Regions from separate parts of the Lysinibacillus sp. GW823-FHT06C08 genome, predicted to be linked through region 1. Evidence: riboswitches for the same ligand, from Rfam matches in the RefSeq annotation. Region 1 holds a riboswitch; the other holds the start of a gene.
What was found. Region 1 has a riboswitch for cobalamin ahead of AC1Q6O_RS14970 (hypothetical protein). Riboswitches for the same ligand answer to the same signal wherever they lie in the genome.

Region 1 (4,875 bases):
TCAATAAGCCTCTATATTATATAGACGATTAACATGATAAAAAGGTCATCTTTGTAAGGGAAAAATACAAAGATGACCTTTTTTATTGGTATCAAATTTTGAAATTTACTTTTATGATGCCTGTTTCCTTTAAGGCGATAAAGAAAATAATGACAAATGGCCCGACAAGTAAACCGATAATACCAAATAACTGTAGACCAATAAACATGGCAATTAATGTTGGTAAAGTTGATAACCCAATATGCTCACCCATTAGTTTAGGCTCGACTACACGACGAATAATGAGTAAAATAGCAGCTAAGATGAATAATTTTACAGCAATAGATGTGTTTCCCATTAAAAGGTGATAAAGCCCCCATGGTGCTAAAATAATGATGGAGCCTAAAAAAGGGACAATATCTATTAGCCAAATAATAATGGTCATGGTTATGGCATATTTAGGCTGGATTAATAAAAGTCCAATAAGTGTAACGCCTCCAATAATGAAGCTTACAAATAAATGTGCTTTCATATAGCCGAATGTTGCATCCTTTAAACGGTTTAAAATAATTTTTATTTTCTTTGCTGTGTTTGGCTTTAAATACTTATAAGTAATGCGCTTCAATTTCGGCAGATCTAGCATAAATAGGAATAGGGCAATCATATAGACGAGAAGACTGATAAATAGACTTGGAATCTCTGAAAAGAAGGCTGAAACTTTGCTATAATTAAAGAAGCTTAAAAACGTTTCTTCAATTTTCTTTATGAAATCCATTGTGGTTTTTTGAAGCGAAGTACTTACTTCGGGTGGAAAGTCTTCCGTGTATTTAGAAATATTTTCTTGCATATGAAGCCACATATCTGATAGCTTGGAAATATAATAGGGAGCTTGCTTAGACAATAAAATTATTTGCGTCATGATCTGCGTAATTGAAATATAGCAAATAATGGAAATTATAATGACACTCACTATGTATATAAAGGCAACTGCAATTTTTCGAGACATTTTCCAGCGCCTTTTAAAGAACATGACGATTGGTTCAAGGAAAAATGCGCTGATAGCTGCTAATATTAACGGCATAGATACCGGAATAATAAAATAAGCGGCTATAATTAGGGACAGAATCACTAGCAATCGAAAAATCAATTTCCTAGCATTAAATTTATTCATAAACTCACCTTCTTTGCGAAAAAATTAAGTTAAGTGTAACATAAATCAAGTTTTATGACGTTCTGAAACAATAAAGGTAGGGATAAATTATGGAAAAAGAGATTTTGCAACTTTTTAGTAATCTAACAGAGCGTGATCGAGATATTCAATATGAATCTTACGAGGAACTGATGAAAATTATGCAGGAGCCCGTAGATTGGACATATGCAGTGTGGGAACAGCTTGTACAAGCGCTTACATATAAAAATGGGCATGCACGTGCACTTGCCGCACAAATTTTATGTGCTTTAGCTGCAAAAAGTGATCCCGAAGAAAGAGTATTAGAAGATTTTTTAAAGATTTGGGCTGTGACTTATGATGAAAAGCCCGTCACGGCAAGGCATACATTACAGGCTATTTGGAAAATTGGTTTAGCAGGTCAAGTACAAAGCGATTTAGTCGTATCTTATTTAGCCAAGAGATTTCAAACCTGTTTAGATGAAAAGCATCCTACTCTCATTCGCTATGATATTATTGTATCTTTAAAAAAATTATATGATCAAACGAGTGATCCTAAATTATTAGACATAGCCCATCGCTTAATTAATGAAGAGCAAAATGTTAAATATAAAAAGAAATATAAGTCAGCCATCCGTTCTTAGTAACGAGATGGTGTTTTTTGTGCAAACTCTTTGGTTATTAGGAGATTAGTCAACTATAATATATGAAAAAGACAAAAGGGGTTAGGGAATGAGCATTTATAATTATTTAGTACGAAAGCCGAATGGTGAAATTTTATCAATGGAAACTTTTCGAGGGAAAACGATGCTAATTGTTAATACGGCCAATCAATGCCGATTTACATATCAATTTGAAGACTTACAAAAAATGTACGATAAATATGGCAAAAATAATTTTGTCGTTCTAGGATTTCCTTGTGATCAGTTTGGCCATCAAAATCCTGAAGATGGAGAGGAAACTGCGCATCTTTGTAAGGTCAACTATGGAGTTTCGTTTCCCATTTTTGAACTAGTCCAAGTAAATGGTGAGACGACACATCCTTTATTTAATTATTTAAAACATGAAGTTGATTTTCGTGAATTCGGAAAAGCAAGCATGCAGGAGAAAATGCTTGCTGAGGCAATTGTTCAACTTGCTCCAAGCTTTTTAGATGGTCGTAATATTCGCTGGAATTTTACTAAATTCCTAGTAGATGCAAGCGGAAAAACCATAGCTCGCTTTGAGCCTACAGACTCACAGCTAGATATTGAGCAAGCAATTGAAAAAGTATTATAGTAGAGTGATTTTATGGAAATGAAAATTCTTCTAAAACGGCTATCATTTTTGTACGCAACTATTTTTTCCTATCAAACTATGATAAACTGCTTTACAAGTGAATTATTCTTGCAGAATAAAGGTGCTAGCTAGCATAATCGGGAATTCGGTATAAGCCGAAGCTGTTTCCGCAACTGTAAGTACAACTATTATAAAGATGAACCACTGTTTCATAGGAAATGGGAAGGTTCTTTATAGCTCTTATTTAATTATATAGGAGCGTTGTACAAGCCAGGAGACCGACCTTTATTTGAACGTATAACAACTCTTCGGAAGCTAGGAGGATATACGGCAAATACATAGGCAGTGTCGTGTTTCTATGACAATCATTATGTTATTTTCGTCGTTCCTTTGCGTGAGGAGCGACGTTTTTTTATGTTCTAAAAAAGTAAGGGTTTTCATTATGAAAAGGGGGACAGCAGGTTGAAAAAAGATGCACGTTATTCTTGTTATCCTTTTATGCGAGAGAAGGCTTCAACTGTCGATTTTGAGATTCGCACAGATAGTTTAACAACGCATTTAGGGGCTGCACTAGCTATAGTGAAGAAAGAGGATGTCCAGGTTGTTGCAGATGATTTAACACAGATTTTACCTATGGCTTATCATGTGAATGGCTCGGTTCGTGGGAAGCTAGCAGTTACAGATGAGGATCTATCCTGGTTAAGTGAGCGCTATGATTTTTATGTAAGTCATGTGAAGGAAGAGATTCAAAATTTTGTTTTACCTCAAGGAACAGAGGCTGCTGCTGCTTTACATCTTTGTCGTAGTGAGGCGAAAAAATCATATCGAACTTTACACAGGGTTTCGGAAGAACGAGAGGTACCGACTATTCTCTTCGATTATTTAGGCTTATTAGCCAATGTATGTTTTGTAATGGCTGTCTATACGAATCAACAAGCTGGAATCGCTGAAATTCCGTTTATGAGTAAATCATATCCAATGAAAAAGAAAAAGGTGAATAATAATGAAGAAACTATTTAATTTACAATGGCTATCGGTTTTATTGCTAGCGCTCGTTTTAGCAGGTTGTGGAACTGCGGAAGATACAAAAAATAAAAATGTTACCCAAGATGAACAAAAGATTGAGCAAACAAGTTACAAAGTAACCGATGATCGTGGTGTAGAAATAGAGTTTAAGGAAGTACCAAAAACAGTTGTGTCCTTACAACCAAGTAACACAGAAATTCTATTTGCATTAGGGGTTGGCGATAAAATTGTAGGTGCCACTGAATATGATACATATCCAGAAGCTGCCCAAAAAATCGAACGTGTTTCTGATACTGTGAATTATAACAGTGAGCGAATTTTAGCGTTAAAGCCAGATGTTGTTATTGCGTATACGATTGGTGAGAAGGATGCACTTAAGCCACTCGAGGATGCAGGAATTAAAGTATTTGTTATTCAATCAGCGGCTACATTTGATGATGTATATGGAGATATCGAACAAATTGCAGCTGTTATGGATGTTAAGGATAAAGGAAAGGCATTAAACGAGGAAATTAAAGCAAAAATCGCTGATGTGCAAACAAAGATTAAGGAAGTAAAAACACCAAAAAATGTTTATTTAGAAATTAGTCCAAAGCCAGAAATATATACAGCAGGCTCTGGCACTTTCCAACAAGAAATATTAAATGCGGCAAATGTAAAGAATGTGTTTGCAGATTTAGATGGCTGGAAGCAAATATCTGAGGAAGATGTAATTGCGAGAAATCCAGACGTCATTTTAACAACAGTCAACTATACAGAAAATCCAATTGGAGAAATCCTTGCTCGTGATGGGTGGAATACGGTAACAGCTATTCAGAACAAGGCAGTTCAGTCCCTTGACACAGATATCTCAAATCGTCCAGGTCCACGTATCGGTGAAGCAGTTGAGCTTGTTGCTAAAGCTGTGTATCCAGAGTTATATAAATAAGATCGTAGAAAATGCTAGTTGTTTATTACAGCTAGCATTTTTTATTTTATTACCTAGTGTGAAAATTGGTATTAATGTAGTTTGTTCGATAGAATAAAGATAAGAACGCTTATTAATATAGGGAGGTGTAGTTCAGTGAAGCAAATACAAAAAAATATTTCGTTTGAGGCCGTTTATAATTTCCGAGATATGGGGGGATATCAAACGAGGGATGGGCGTGTTATAAGAAATGGCTTATTTTATCGCTCTGCCGCACTTGGTAAAATGACATCGACAGATAAAGAATTATTTGAAACATTAGGTATTAAAACAATTTTTGATTATCGTGACACGAATGAAGTACAACATAATCCTAATCCTGTGTTTCCACAAACTCGATATATTCAAATCCCTGCGAAGGGAAAGCATGCTTTTGAAATGCCAACTAATACAGGTGGTAGAGAGTTTTATAAAGTAGTTAACGCTGATATGTTCAAGGACTTTTATGCACAAATGC
Region 2 (4,875 bases), on a different contig from region 1:
ACGTCACGCATAAGTGGCGTTCTCTTTTATTCTAAAAATGACTGAATGTCAGTCATAATATTCTACTACGGAAGGAATTTATTTATGCAAAAAGAATGGATGTATGTTGGACTAACAAGTTTATTTGAATTGTTTTGGATATTCGGTTTTAATGTAGCAAATGCATGGTGGCATTGGATCATTATTGTATCTATTATCGCTGTTGATTTTCACTTCTTATCGAAGGCTTGTGAAAAACTCCCTACGGGTACTGTCTACGCAATTTTCGCTGGAGCAGGTGCAATTGGTACTACTTTAATGGATATTTTTATTTTCAATGGTGATTTTAATGCAATTAAAGGGATATTCATGGTTATTTTAGTATTGGGCGTTATTGGCCTAAAATTGGCGGATAATCCATCGAAGGATACTAGTACGACAAAAGGAGTGGATGCATAATGGGCTGGGTATTCGTTATATTAGCAGCAGTGGCGGAAATAGTCGGTGTCATTGGTTTACGCTTTTATAGTCAACATAAAACCGTACGAAATTTATTATTATACGTCGGAGGCTTTGGTTTATCCTTTGCACTTTTATATGCTTCCTTCAACTATTTACAACTAAGCATCGCCTATGTTGTTTGGGTTGGTATTGGAACTGTAGGTGCCGTGCTGGTCAATATTATGTTCTTTGGGGAATCTAAAAACCTTGCACGAATCATCAGCATCATTGCGATTATCATTGGAGTTGCAGGTTTAAAAGCGGTATCTTAATAGTAGATGACAAAGGGCGCCCTCTTATATGAAGGAGCGCCCTTTTTTATTAGATGGTGTTGAATGATCGTGGCAAACTAAATAGGGTTGCCCCCTCTTGCGAATTGTTCAGGGACATATGTAAGATACGGCTTACCCGTCAGTGAATGTGTTTGAATATCAGCAAATACTCCAAATACTTCTCGCAACAATGATGGTGTAAGTACTTCTTCTGGTGTACCATGGCAAACAATGCGTCCGCGCTGTAAAACATAAATTTGGTCACAGTACATAGCAGCGATATTCAAGTCATGGAGAGCGGCTACTACTGTTAGATGCAAAGTTTGAATTAAGTCCATCAGTTGAAGTTGATGTTGAATATCTAAATGATTTGTTGGTTCATCTAATATAAGGACCTGTGCTTGCTGAGCGAGTGCTCTTGCCACCATAACACGCTTCTTCTCCCCACCGGAAAGTGAGCTAAAGCTTCGTTTCGCTAGGTGCAATATGCCCGTTTGCTTCAAAGCATCTTTTACAATTTGAAAATCTTGCTCCTGATCAAGCTCTAATAGCTTTTTATGTGGAGTCCTTCCCATACTGACTAAATCATGAACAGTAAAGTCAAATAATACGGGTGTTTCTTGACTAACAACGGCTAAATTTTTAGCAATGGCTTTACTAGATTGCTTTAAAATATCTTGTTCATTTAACAAGACTGTCCCACTTTCTGGCTTTAGGAGACGATACATATTTTTAAGCAATGTCGACTTCCCACTACCATTGGGGCCAATTAACCCGACAAATTGCTTTTCCTTTATTTTTACACTTACCTCATGAAGTATTCGCTGATCGTAAATGGAGAATGATACTTGTTTTGCTTCTAATGTCATGGAAGTTAATCTCCTTCACCGAAAGAATAATTATTACGACGGAGTAACCAAATGAAAAACGGCCCCCCACAAAAGGCTGTAATAATACCGATTGGCATTTCCTGTGGAGCAATAATAATTCGAGCTAATGCATCTGCCCAAACTAAGAAAATCCCTCCCAATAAAGCACTGACTGGTATTACATATTTATAGTTAGAACCGACAATTAATCGTACTATATGCGGAATGATTAATCCCACAAATCCGATAGAACCGCTCACTGCTACAAGTACCCCCGTTAAAAGTGAGACAAGTAAAATGAGCTGTATGCGAAATTGTTGAAGATTCACTCCTAACGTTACCGCCGCCTCTTCCCCAAGTAATAGCAAATTTAAATTTCGATAGAATAGCCATAAAAGCCCGAACACAATGAAAAAGATGGAGGCGGGAATAATAATATTATTCCATTTTGCTCCAGCTAAGCTGCCTAACATCCAAAACATAACGGACTTTAAAGCTCCCTCTTGCTTCGACATCATTAATATAAAATTAGAAATGGCCGTTAATATAAAGGAAACCGCCATCCCTGCCAATAGCAAGCGAAAAATCGAGACACGGCCACCTACGCGCGATAAGAAAAACACTAACCCAATTGCGAGCAAAGACCCTATAAAGGCTGATACAGAAAGTGCGTAGATACCTAAAAATGAAAAAGCACCTAAAATAATTACTGAAGTTGCTCCAACTGCTGCTCCTGAAGAAATTCCTAAAATATATGGGTCTGCAATGGAATTTCGTACAAGTGCTTGAATCGCTGCCCCTGCAATGGCTAAACCCGCTCCTACAATAGCGGCAAGGATGACACGGGGTACTCTTATTTGCCAAATAATGATTTCCTGTGAGCGACTCCAATCTTGCTCTATTGAGTGTTGTATAAAGGGTAATTTCGAAAGAATTACTTTCCATACATATAATGGCGTCACCGAAACAGATCCAACCATTACAGCAAGTGTCATGGATACGATTAATACTAAAAGAAGCACTAAAGAAAATAACATAAATTTTTTATTCATTCATTAAACTCCTACTAAGATGATGAATGAAGCAATTAAATATACTTTCGCATAATGTAGGTCAGATGATCTTACTTCAGTTGGCACTCAATAAAAAAAGGCATTTCATGCAAAAATACGCACAAAAATACCCTCGAATAAACAAAGTCAGAAAATCCAGCTATTGTCCGTAATTGCTTGCATCCTCGTGGGCATTACAGGTATTACTTATTGGCAGGTCTCCTGACTTCGATTCATCATCCTATAAATAGCCTTCCCATTTTTAACAGTGGCAAATAAACATGATAGGACTCCTCGTTACAGTTGCGGGACAGCGTCGGACTTCCACCGACTTCCCTTTTAAGTGACATTGTTTAAAATGTCACACCAATAGTATGTAAAGTTAAAAAATTATGACGATTCTATCATACATTTTTATATATAGTTAGTCTACAAGGAATTTCCAACACACTTAAGTTAACCTACACTTATAATTAAGTTGACACATTTGTTTTAGTTTTTTACACTAACGATAAATACTTTGAAATTAGAGGTGAAGTCATGTCAACAGTATCAGAACAAAGTCATCCAAAATTAAAGACGGTAGATATTGCCTATATCGGAATATTTTCTACCCTCATGATGATCGGTGCCAATATAACTTCCTTTGTGCCCTTTATGACAGTGGGAGGAGTGCCGATTACTCTACAAACCTTTTTTGCCATTTTAGCCGGACTTATTTTGGGTAGTAGGAAGGGAGCGCTTGCCTGCACAGTCTATATGTGTATTGGATTAGCAGGAGCACCTGTCTTTGCTCGCTTTGGTGGAGGATTCAGTCAACTATTAAGCCCTACATTTGGATTCATTATCACCTTTATTTTAGCAGCATATGTTGCCGGTTTAATGGTAGAGCGAAGTGGTACAAAGAAAAGCTATATGCTAGCCGCATTCATCGCAACTGCTATCAATTATTTAGTAGGTACAAACTGGATGTTTATTGCGTATAAACTATGGGCCAGTGCGCCAGAGGATTTTTCCTATAAATTAGCGTGGCTCTGGATGATTCCCCCACTCCCAAAAGATATTGTTTTAGCTATTTTCGCTGGTATTTTAGCGTACCGACTACAAAAAACATTGAAAATCATGCCCATTCAATAGCGCTTCCATCCACTTCTTTAGTCAATAGACTAAAGAAGTTTTTTGTAATAATTAATGTCCATCATTTCTGCATATTTGTTTGTTACAGTAAGGGCAAATAGAAAGGAGGATCTCATATGACATTCAAGCAAAGATGGTCAGGTGGACTATTATCAGCAGTTGCTTTACTTACTTTATCCGCTTGTTCTGAAGATAAAACGGAGCCTTCCTCAACTTCAGATAATACTCCTGAGACTGAGCAACAAACAGAAATGGATCACTCCTCAATGAACCATTCTAGCTCAGCAGAAGTACCGGCTACATTAAGAAAAGCTGAAGATCCAGCATTTCCGGTTGGAAGTACCGCTATGATTACAGATGGGCATATGGAGGGGATGAAGGGTGCTGAAGCGACGATTGTTGGTGCCTATAAAACTACAGCCTATATCATTTCTTATGATCCAACATCAGGTGGCAAACGTGTAGAGAATCATAAATGGATTATCCATGAGGAATTAATGGATGTAGGGGAAGCACCACTGTCCCCTGATACAGAGGTAAAAACGACTGCTACTCATATGGAAGGCATGAAAAAAGCAACCGTCCGCATTAAAGAAGCCGTACCAACCACAGTTTATATGGTTGATTACACTTCAACCACGAATGGTGAAGCAGTGAAAAATCATAAATGGGTAACAGAAGATGAGTTAACAGCGCAATAATCCGAACAACCTCTTCCAATATATTTGGCAGAGGTTGTTTTCTAGTTTTTATGTTCTAAAGGCTTTCGATCCGCAAACTTCTGCCATTTATAGCCGATTCCCCAAACAGTTTGCAAGTAATCATCAGCAGGAAATCCACTTTTCCTTAATTTTTCTCGTAAATTACGGACATGGGAATCGATAGTGCGATCCTCAATGGATACATGATAACCCCAAACTGTGTTAATAAGATGTTCTCTTGAAAACACTTTATTTTGATAATCTAGAAATAAGGACATCATGGAAAATTCTTTTGGTGTTAATGGGATTGCCTCTTGTTGATAATATAATTCAAAGGATTCTTTATCTAAGCGTAAACCCTCAA

Region 2: linked by a shared signal. The riboswitch ahead of AC1Q6O_RS21565 (FecCD family ABC transporter permease) and the one ahead of AC1Q6O_RS14970 (hypothetical protein) in region 1 are both predicted to bind cobalamin.

What each region holds. Positions count from the first base shown of each region.
Region 1 covers NZ_JBXAHN010000006.1:104,884-109,758, reverse strand. Annotated here, with positions in the region: gene AC1Q6O_RS14990 (C40 family peptidase) at 1-7, shown strand, start outside; gene ytvI (sporulation integral membrane protein YtvI) at 92-1,150, opposite strand; gene AC1Q6O_RS14980 (hypothetical protein) at 1,240-1,791, shown strand; gene AC1Q6O_RS14975 (glutathione peroxidase) at 1,880-2,425, shown strand; cobalamin riboswitch at 2,528-2,726, shown strand; gene AC1Q6O_RS14970 (hypothetical protein) at 2,888-3,445, shown strand; gene AC1Q6O_RS14965 (ABC transporter substrate-binding protein) at 3,429-4,379, shown strand; gene AC1Q6O_RS14960 (tyrosine-protein phosphatase) at 4,515-4,875, shown strand, end outside.
Region 2 covers NZ_JBXAHN010000014.1:17,575-22,449, reverse strand. Annotated here, with positions in the region: gene AC1Q6O_RS21585 (TetR/AcrR family transcriptional regulator) at 1-13, shown strand, start outside; gene AC1Q6O_RS21580 (DMT family transporter) at 85-438, shown strand; gene AC1Q6O_RS21575 (DMT family transporter) at 438-752, shown strand; gene AC1Q6O_RS21570 (ABC transporter ATP-binding protein) at 830-1,621, opposite strand; gene AC1Q6O_RS21565 (FecCD family ABC transporter permease) at 1,627-2,673, opposite strand; cobalamin riboswitch at 2,869-3,059, opposite strand; gene AC1Q6O_RS21560 (biotin transporter BioY) at 3,214-3,810, shown strand; gene AC1Q6O_RS21555 (YdhK family protein) at 3,927-4,511, shown strand; gene AC1Q6O_RS21550 (response regulator transcription factor) at 4,553-4,875, opposite strand, start outside.